Regions from separate parts of the Streptococcus caprae genome, predicted to be linked through region 1. Evidence: predicted binding sites of a transcription regulator. Region 1 holds the regulator's gene; each other region holds the start of a gene.
What was found. The regulator NrdR, encoded in region 1, represses ribonucleotide reductase genes. The targets are predictions, from matches to a motif close to ACACNATATATNGTGT.

Region 1 (3,287 bases):
TGAAGGCTATACAATTGAGCAAATCGCTGAGGCAGTAGCTGTTAATGCGGGATCTAAGAAGGGTGATGCGAGTCCTTATAAGGCTAAAGATTTCCTGAACTTAGTTCAAGATGAAGACTTTATTTCAAAAATGGTTGAAAAATATCCAAAACTGTTAGGAAGTCTTCCTGATGCTAATCAGTCGAAATATCAGTTGGAAGGTTATCTTTTCCCAGCGACGTATGCATACTATGATGGGACGACCTTGGAAGATATCGTTGATCAGATGTTGGCAGCGATGGATAGTAATCTAGCAGCCTATTATGACGAAATCGTTGCGAATGGTCAGACTGTAAATGATGTGTTAACCTTGGCTTCCCTAGTGGAAAAAGAAGGTTCTACGGACGATGATCGTAAGAATATTGCGAGTGTCTTTTACAATCGCCTAAATGCAGATATGCCATTACAAAGTAACATTGCAATTCTTTATGCGATGGGTACCCTTGGTCAGTCTACAACCTTGAAGCAAGATACGACGGTTGATACGTCTATCGACTCACCTTATAATGTTTACACTAATACCGGCCTAATGCCTGGTCCTGTAGACAGTCCAAGTCTAGCCGCTATTGAGGCAACAATGGCTCCTTCAGATACTGATTACCTCTACTTTGTAGCTGATGTCACAACTGGAGAAGTTTATTATACGACTGATTACGAAGAACATTTATCAAATGTTGAGAAATATGTGAACAGTAAGGTTAACTAAGGCTAATCTAACCTTGCTCACAATTTAAGATAATAAGAAAGAGGTTAAGGATCTAGGTCCAGCCTCTTGTCTTTGTCCCAGGTTATAAAGCCTGGAAATGATTAGCCCTCTAACTAAGACTATAAAAAAGAAAAGAGAAAACCATGGCAGAAAAAACCTACCCAATGACCCTAGCTGAAAAGGAACAGTTAGAAAAAGAACTTGAAGAATTAAAACTTGTCCGTCGTCCAGAAGTTGTCGAACGGATTAAGATTGCCCGTTCCTACGGTGACCTTTCTGAAAACTCAGAGTACGATGCCGCTAAAGATGAGCAAGCCTTTGTTGAAGGTCAAATTCAAATCCTTGAAACGAAAATTCGTTATGCAGAAATTATCAATAATGATGATATTGCCAAGGATGAAGTTGCTATTGGGAAAACTGTAACCATTCAAGTTGAAGGAAGCAAAGAGAAAAAAGTTTACCATATTGTAGGAGCGGCAGGTGCAGACATTTTCGCCTCTAAAATTTCTAACGAGAGCCCATTGGCCCATGCTTTAATCGGTAAAAAAGTTGGAGATAAAACAACTATCTCAGCCCCATCTGGAAGCTACCAAGCTGAAATCGTCGCTGTTAAGAAGACAAAGTAGATGGCCTTCAGACTGAATCACTAAATTTAGGTTTACTCTCTCTGCAAAGGGAGTAAACCCTTTTTTTATGCCTTGAAATGTGATAAAATAAAGTGTTATAAACTGAGAAATTGGAGGTGGTCACTTGCGTTGTCCAAAATGTCATAATACGAAATCCAGTGTTGTCGATAGTCGTCAAGCTGAAGAGGGTACTACTATCCGTCGTCGACGTGAATGTGATGACTGTCATACGCGCTTTACAACCTTTGAACGGATTGAAGAGCTTCCTCTTTTGGTTATTAAAAAGGATGGGATGCGGGAGCAATTTTCACGCGAGAAAATCATCAACGGGATTATCTATTCGGCTCAGAAACGTCCAGTTTCTCGCGATGAGATTGACCTGGCTGTGACCAAAATCGAACGTGACATTCGTCGGGATTATGATGGCGAAGTTCCTAGTTCAGTTATTGGAAATAAGGTGATGGATACCTTAGCAGAACTGGATGAAATTACCTATGTGCGTTTTGCCTCAGTTTACCGGAGTTTCAAGGATGTTGATGAGATTGAGGACCTGCTCCAGCAAATCTCCCAACGGGTGCGTGCAAAGAAGGGCAAAGTGAGCCATGAGACCGAATGAGACTTTCGTCTACTTAAAAAATAACCAGGTTTGTTACGACGGGGCCAGTCTGACTCAACTCTATCTTCCCATCATGGGGAAGGATGCCTTGGCGCTCTATGACTATTTCTACCATTTCTTTGATCATGGGTCTCAGAAACATTATTTTTCTGATATCCTCAACCAATTACAGTTCGGCATGGCTCCCATGGAGGAGGCGCTTGCCATTCTAACTGGTCTAGATTTGGTGGGCTTTTATAAGACGACGGAACATTATCTCATCCTTCTTAAGCCTGCACTAGGTAAGGAAGCATTTCTGGCCCAGCCGATTTATCGGAAACTTCTTGAGAATCGGATTGGTCAGCCAGCGGTTGAACGTCTTGAATGTCGCTTGCCTCAGACCTACAAGGATCTCTCCAAACGTTTTTCAGATGTTTTTGGAGATACTGGTGAAGTTGAGCTCAAGCCTGTCCAGTCTCAGACTCAGTTTGATTTAATGGCATTTAAGGATCGGATGAAGGCTGATGGCTTGGCTTTTGCTGATGAGGCCCATGATGTGATTGCCCTGCATAATATAGCAGAGCGGTACAACTTATCTTGGTATCAGACCTATCTTTTGGCCAAGGAGACTGCGGTGAATCTGACCATTTCACCCAAGCGCATGCAAATCAAGCAGGAGACTGCTGAGCAAGAGGCACAAAGTATGAGTGACTTAACCAAGGAAGAAGCCATTATTTTGCGGGAAGCCAAGGCTTGCAAGGCTGAGATTTTCCTAGCTAAAATCAAAAATTCCCGTCAAGCTGTGGTGACCGCTGATGAACAAAACCTGCTTCGTGACTTAGCCCAACGCGGCTTCCTCGATGAGGTGATCAACGTCATGGTCCTCTATACCCTCAACAAAACTCACTCAGCCAATGTCAATAAAACCTACCTGATGAAGATTGCCAATGATTTTGCCTTTAAAAAGATTGTTACGGCAGAAGAAGCTATCTGTCAGATGAGGGAGTTTACAGAGCGCAAGCCTGCAACTGCAAACAAGCCCACAAAACCTCAAAAAACCAATATTCCAGCTTGGAGCAACCAGGATTATAAAAATGAAACCACCGAGGACGATTTAGCCCGCCTAGAAGAGCTCAAGCGTCGTAGCCTCGAAAAACTAAGAAAGAAGGATGAGTAGATGGAAAAAGTCGGTCAGACCTTAGCCAATCAGGGGCGCCTGTCTCAGGGCTCTTACGATGACCTTGTTCAGACTATTTTGGCAGATAAGGATATCGCAACCTTTATTACAACGCAAGGCTTGACCGCTGATGAAATCAAGCTC
Region 2 (3,287 bases), on a different contig from region 1:
ATCCGGCCTTCAAAGTTGCGGTTCCCAGATAAAACAGCTGAAACGAGAAGGTCTGAGTCACTGATAGCTTTAGCTACCTCCATGGTTAAATTTCCAGAGTTTCCGATACAAGTCGTACAGCCATAGCCAACCAAATTAAAGCCGAGTTTATCCAGATAAGGTTGCAAGCCTGCATTTCTGAGATAGCCCGTTACAACCTTGGAGCCAGGAGCCAGCGAAGTCTTCACCGTCGGCGCAACACTTAGCCCTCGCTCGACAGCATTTTTAGCTAAGAGCCCTGCAGACATAAGAACATAAGGATTAGAGGTATTGGTACAAGAGGTGATGGCTGCAATGGCAACGTGACCAGTCTTGATTTCCACATCCTTATCTTTATAATGGACCATGGCAGTGCGATTGATTTCTTGTTCTGATAAGCCAAAGCCTCGCACACCCGCTTCACGGACTAGGCTGGCTTGAAATTCTTCCTTTGCCTCCGACAAATCAATCAAATCCTGTGGACGTTTAGGACCGGAGATAGACGGACGGATGCTTGCCAAATCAATTTCGACAACCTTAGTATAGGTAGGAGTTACTTCATTGTCATAGAATAAATGATTGGCCTTAGCATAGGCTTCTGTAAGAGCAATGTGCTCGGGAGAGCGGTTGGTCAAGGCCATATAATTGAGCGTTTCTTGGTCGATAGGGAAATAACCGCAAGTCGCCCCATACTCTGGTGCCATATTAGCAATAGTCGCCCGATCTGCCAACGACAAGGACCCAAGGCCTTCTCCAAAATACTCCACAAATTTTCCAACCACATTTTCCTGGCGGAGAACTTGAGTCACTTTCAGAGCTAAGTCTGTCGCGGTCGAGATTTTAGGGAGTTTACCCGTAAACTTCACCCCAATAACATCAGGCACTGGAAAGTAGGAAGCTTCACCAAGCATTGCAGCCTCTGCCTCGATACCACCAACACCCCAGCCAAGCACACCAATGCCATTAATCATGGTCGTATGGCTATCGGTTCCAAACATGGAATCTGGATAAAGCAGGCCATCTTTTTCAATGATAACATCACTCAGAAATTCAATGTTGACCTGGTGAATGATCCCTGTCGCAGGAGGAACTGCTCGATAATTATCGAAGGATTGCTCTGCCCATTTCAAGAATTCATAGCGTTCATTGTTCCGTTGAAACTCCAAGTCAATATTATCTTCAAGAGCGGTAGTCGTTCCGAAGAAATCCACCTGAACCGAGTGGTCAATAACCAAATCAACTGGAATTTCAGGGTTAATGAGGTCTGGACTACCACCATTGGCGACGATTGCATCCCGCATAGAGGCCAAATCCACTACTACTGGTACTCCCGTAAAGTCCTGCAAAATAACACGACTGGGCTTAAAAGGAACCTCGCCCTTTTCAGGAGAAAGGTAATGTATAAGATTTCTGACATGATTATCTGTGATATCAACCCCATCCATCTTACGAGCCAAACTCTCTAGTAAGATACGGATACTGTAAGGAATAGTTTTTAATTCTCCTCCATAGCTACCCACGACCTTAGCAATGTCAAAGTAAGAGAAAACCTTACTTTTACCTGATAACGATAACTTTGATAAAAATTCACTTCCCATGGTAGACCTCCAAACACACTTTTGCCTATTATACGCTTTCAATAATAGTCCGTCAACTATTTATGTCAGATATCCTTACATAATATGGAAATATTTTTCTTTTCTGAATCTTTAAATATTTAGACTTCGACTTGAGTAAATAAAAATTTCAAATGAATATTTTGAATAGGAAGCTAAGTGAAACAACACTGAAAACTTGATTTAGCAAGCATTTTTTAATTTGTATAAAATGTAAATATCCACCATATATTGTGTTCATCTAGTTTTTCAAAAACTATATCTAGTATTTTTTTGAATTTTAGGGTATACTAGATGGGTATCTCTCTGAAACGAAGTTTCAGGGTTCATTTTATGATGATTTAGGAGAAAATAAGATGGCATCTATTACCATTTTTTCAAAAAATAATTGCATGCAGTGCAAGATGACCAAGAAATTCTTGGACCAGCACGGTGCTGACTACGTTGAAGTAAATATCGACGAACAACCAGAAAAAGTAGACTACGTTAAAAGCCTTGGCTTTGCTGCTGCACCCGTTATTCAATCTGGTGATGTGGTCTTTTCAGGTTTCCAGCCAGCGAAACTAAAAGAACTCCTTTAATGAAGTTAGTTTATACTTCTATAACTGGCCAGTCCCATCGCTTCGTCAAAAAATTAGATTGGCTTGATAAGGCCATTCGATTAGGACCACAAGGTGACGAGCCAAACCTAACAGAGGACTTTCTCCTCTTGGTTCCAACCTATGAGTCAGGCTTGGAGTATGTCGATGATTTTTTAGAAGACCATCTCAACTACTGCAAGGGCATCTTGGGTTCAGGCAATCGCAACTTTGGTCCTGATTTTTGCCATACGGCTAAGCGACTCTCCAAGACCTATGGTCTTCCGCTCCTTCATACCTTTGAATATAGCGGAGCACCACACGATATTGATTATGTAAAAGGAATTTTAGCTCATGAGTCTTAAAGAACTTGGCGATGTATCCTACTTCCGCCTCAACAACGAAATCAACCGTCCTGTCCATGGACAAATCCCACTGCATAAGGACAAGGAAGCCCTCAAGGCCTTCTTCAAGGAAAATGTTAAACCAAACTTGCGTCAATTTGACAGCATCACAGATAAAATTAACTATTTAATTGAAGAAGACTACATCGAAGAAGCCTTCATCCGCAAGTACCAGCCTGAGTTTATCGAAAAACTTTCTGCTAAGCTGCATGCCGTAGACTTCCGCTTCAAGTCCTTCATGGCAGCCTACAAATTTCATCAACAGTATGCGCTCAAATCCAATGACGGTACAGAATACCTAGAAGATATCGAAGACCGTGTCATGTTCAACGCCCTCTATTTTGCGGATGGCAATGAGCAATTGGCTGAAGATCTAGCTGAGGAGATGATCAATCAGCGTTATCAACCAGCTACCCCTTCCTTCCTCAACGCAGGACGTAGCCGTCGCGGAGAATTCGTCTCTTGTTTTCTCATTTCAGTAACCGATGACATGAATGCGATTGGACGCTCCATCAACTCTGCTCTGCAATTGTCCCGTATCGGTGGAGGGGTTGGGATTTCTCTATCTAACCTCCGTGAAGCTGGCGCTCCTATCAAGGGATTTGACGGGGCTGCCTCTGGGGTTGTCCCTGTTATGAAACTCTTTGAAGATTCCTTCTCCTACTCCAACC
Region 3 (3,287 bases), on a different contig from region 1:
AATGGGACAGAGTTCCCTGGTGAGAAATTCAAGTTGGTAGTTCCTTGGTTTCATAAGCTCTACCTTGTCCTTTTTAGTATTATTCTAGCAGGCTTGAGTGTAACTGTTCCTACTTTCTTTGACTTTGCAAGTCCTTTACAGATGCAAGGGCTTTATATGGGACAGGCATTTTTGAATGGACAGGTTCCCTATGCGGATTTATTCGCCTCTGGGGGGATACTCTATTATGCTGCACTTGCCTTGGCGACGTTCTTAGGCTCTTCTATGTGGCTAATTTTCCTAGAGTTTGTCTTCTATTTCATCTCTGGAATCTACTTTTTCAAGCTGGTCTACTTCCTGACAAATAGGGTTGAGACGGCTGCAGCCTTTACTCCTGTCTTTTACCTTTTGAATTTTGGGCTTGGTTTAGGTGGGTTATACGCTATCCAATGGGCAAATGCTTTCGTCCTTATGGGGCTATGGTTGTTGTTGACCTACTTTATGGGATTCCGTAAGGATGAATGGTTCATCGCCTATGGCTTTGTAGCAGCTGTCGCTATCTTTATCGATGTAAGGACCTTGGTTTTCTGGGTCCTGGCCTTTCTCGTTTTATCGCTTCATAATATTGCTAAAAAACGGTGGAAACGCGGATTTTACCAAAATCTTTGTATCCTATGGGGCTTGATAATTGTTATCTTTACGGTAGGATACTTTGCCCTCAATTTGCAGTTGATTAAACCTTATATCGAGCAGACAATTGTTTACGGATTGACGCATTTCACGGTCGATAATCAGAATCTGACTTATGGGTTAGGGGCTCAGTTGGTCCTTCTGCTGGGTTCAGGCTTGGCCTACGGGATTATTTTCTTCTTTGGCCATCTTGGAGATGATAAGGAATTGCAGAGCTTCAAGTGGTTACTTTTGCTAACTAGTTTAGTTTATGCGGTTATGGCAGTTCTTTCACAGACCTTCCAAACCTATCCACTCCTGATCTTATTGCCGTTCGGCTTGATCTTGACTGCCCTAGCGACGAATCATGGATATGATAAGAAGCTCCGAAAATCGGAAAAGGTATTTGAAGAACCGATCAGTCGAGACATTTGGGGATTCTTTATTAAACGTCATATCTTCCTACCCTTCTTAGTGGTAATTGCAGGAGTGGGTCTGGCGACCTATCGCTATGTCACCCATTTGGGTCTTGACTCTGAGCGCTCTGTTATTGCTCAATACATTGAGGAAAACTCGAGCACATCTGACAAAATCTACGTTTGGGATACCAGTACGGCTCTCTACTTAGAGACGGGGCGTCTATCTGCTACTCAGTTTGTTTTGCCTGTAGAAGGGACTAGTTCGACCACCAACCAACAGTTACTGGAAGATCAACTCTTACAAAATAGTGCAACTTTTATCGTCGTCAACAAGAGTCTCAGTTTACCGGCAACAGTTCAAGCTAACCTAGACAGTCACTATGAAGAAATTGTGTCCGAGAGTGTCTCACACTTTAAAATTTATCACTTAAATTAACAAGAAAAAGTCAGTTTTCCTGGCTTTTTTGTACTTTATAGAGGATTTATAAGGATTTGTTAATTTTTTCAAAAAAACAATAAAACCCAATATATTGTGCTCGATTAAAAAAATGCACACAAGATATTGATTTTTGAGATTTGAGTGCTATAATGGAATGTGTTGATGACAGAAAAATAAAAAAAGAGGTCAGTCAGATGAATGTAGTCGAAAAAGAAGAGGTTAGAACGAAGAGACAGCCGATGTGGGTCATTAAGCGTGACGGTCGTCAGGTGGCCTTTAATCGTGAAAAAATTGTTCAGGCTATTCGCAAAGCCAATCAAGAGGTAGTCGAAACCGATCGTATGACGGAGACAGAGATTGATGATTTAGTCGCTCGCGTACTCGCAGAAGTCATCGACCGCTTTCACGAGAATATCAAAATCTATGAAATCCAAAGCATTGTAGAGCATGAGCTGATGGAATCGGGCCATTCTACTGTTGCCAAGGCCTATATTTATTACCGCACTCAACGGGATTTGGAGCGGGCCCAGGCCGTGGACATTAACGTGACCATTGACAAGCTCTTGTCCAAGGACCAGGCTGTGGTTCATGAAAATGCCAATAAGGATAGTGAGGTGTTCAACACCCAGCGAGATCTAACAGCGGGAATTGTTGGCAAGTCGATTGGGCTTAAAATGTTACCACCTCATGTTGCTAATGCCCATCAAAAAGGGGACATCCACTACCATGATTTGGATTATAGCCCCTATACACCTATGACCAACTGTTGTCTGATTGACTTTGAGGGCATGTTGTCCAAGGGATTTAAGATTGGCAATGCCGAGGTTGAGAGTCCCAAGTCGATTCAGACAGCAACAGCTCAGATTTCACAGATTATTGCTAATGTGGCCTCCAGCCAGTACGGTGGCTGTACTGCAGACCGTATCGACGAGGTCTTGGCTCCTTATGCCAAATTAAACTACGAGAAACATTTACGCGATGCCCAGGAATGGGTTCTTGAAGATAAGCGGGAAGATTATGCACGACAAAAAACGCAAAAAGACATCTACGACGCCATGCAATCCTTGGAATACGAAATCAACACCCTCTTTACCTCGAATGGTCAAACCCCCTTTACCTCACTTGGTTTTGGGTTGGGAACCGACTGGTTCGAGCGGGAAATCCAAAAGGCCATTTTAAATATCCGGATCAAGGGCCTTGGAAGCGAAGAGCGGACAGCGATTTTTCCGAAATTGATTTTCACCCTCAAGCGAGGGCTTAACTTGGAGCCCGGTACGCCAAACTATGATATTAAGGAACTGGCGCTAGAGTGCGCGACGAAACGGATGTACCCTGATGTCTTGTCCTACGATAAGATTATCGCCTTGACAGGTTCCTTCAAGGCACCGATGGGCTGTCGCTCCTTCCTACAGGGCTGGAAAAATGCGGATGGAGAAGAAGTGAATTCTGGCCGGATGAACCTGGGTGTGGTCACCGTTAATCTCCCGCGGATTGCTCTGGAGAGCCGAGGTGACGTGGGCAAATTCTGGGACCTCTTTGCTGAACGGATGGCAATTGTAAAGGATGCTCTGGTTTACCGAATCAATCGTGTTAAGGAAGCGACTCCTGCCAATGCTCCTATTCTTTATCAGTATGGGGCTTTTGGGGAGCGCTTGGCCAAGGATGCGGCTGTCGATAGGCTCTTCAACAATCGCAGAGCGACTATTTCGCTGGGTTATATCGGCCTTTATGAGGTGGCGACCGTCTTTTACGGTCCTGACTGGGAGACCAATCCTGTTGCC

Region 2: a site for NrdR is predicted at 1,856-1,871, ahead of nrdH (glutaredoxin-like protein NrdH). Genes of this name have one in related genera too.
Region 3: a site for NrdR is predicted at 1,588-1,603, ahead of nrdD (anaerobic ribonucleoside-triphosphate reductase). Genes of this name have one in related genera too.

The regions. Positions count from the first base shown of each region.
Region 1 is NZ_JBHRZV010000051.1:27,612-30,898, forward strand. Features, by position in the region: gene mltG (endolytic transglycosylase MltG) at 1-745, shown strand, start outside; gene greA (transcription elongation factor GreA) at 889-1,371, shown strand; gene nrdR (transcriptional regulator NrdR) at 1,496-1,987, shown strand; gene ACFORF_RS08790 (helicase loader) at 1,974-3,143, shown strand; gene dnaI (primosomal protein DnaI) at 3,144-3,287, shown strand, end outside.
Region 2 is NZ_JBHRZV010000032.1:25,764-29,050, forward strand. Features, by position in the region: gene acnA (aconitate hydratase AcnA) at 1-1,616, opposite strand, end outside; gene nrdH (glutaredoxin-like protein NrdH) at 1,991-2,215, shown strand; gene nrdI (class Ib ribonucleoside-diphosphate reductase assembly flavoprotein NrdI) at 2,215-2,577, shown strand; gene nrdE (class 1b ribonucleoside-diphosphate reductase subunit alpha) at 2,567-3,287, shown strand, end outside.
Region 3 is NZ_JBHRZV010000004.1:40,777-44,063, reverse strand. Features, by position in the region: gene ACFORF_RS01155 (DUF2079 domain-containing protein) at 1-1,503, shown strand, start outside; gene nrdD (anaerobic ribonucleoside-triphosphate reductase) at 1,701-3,287, shown strand, end outside.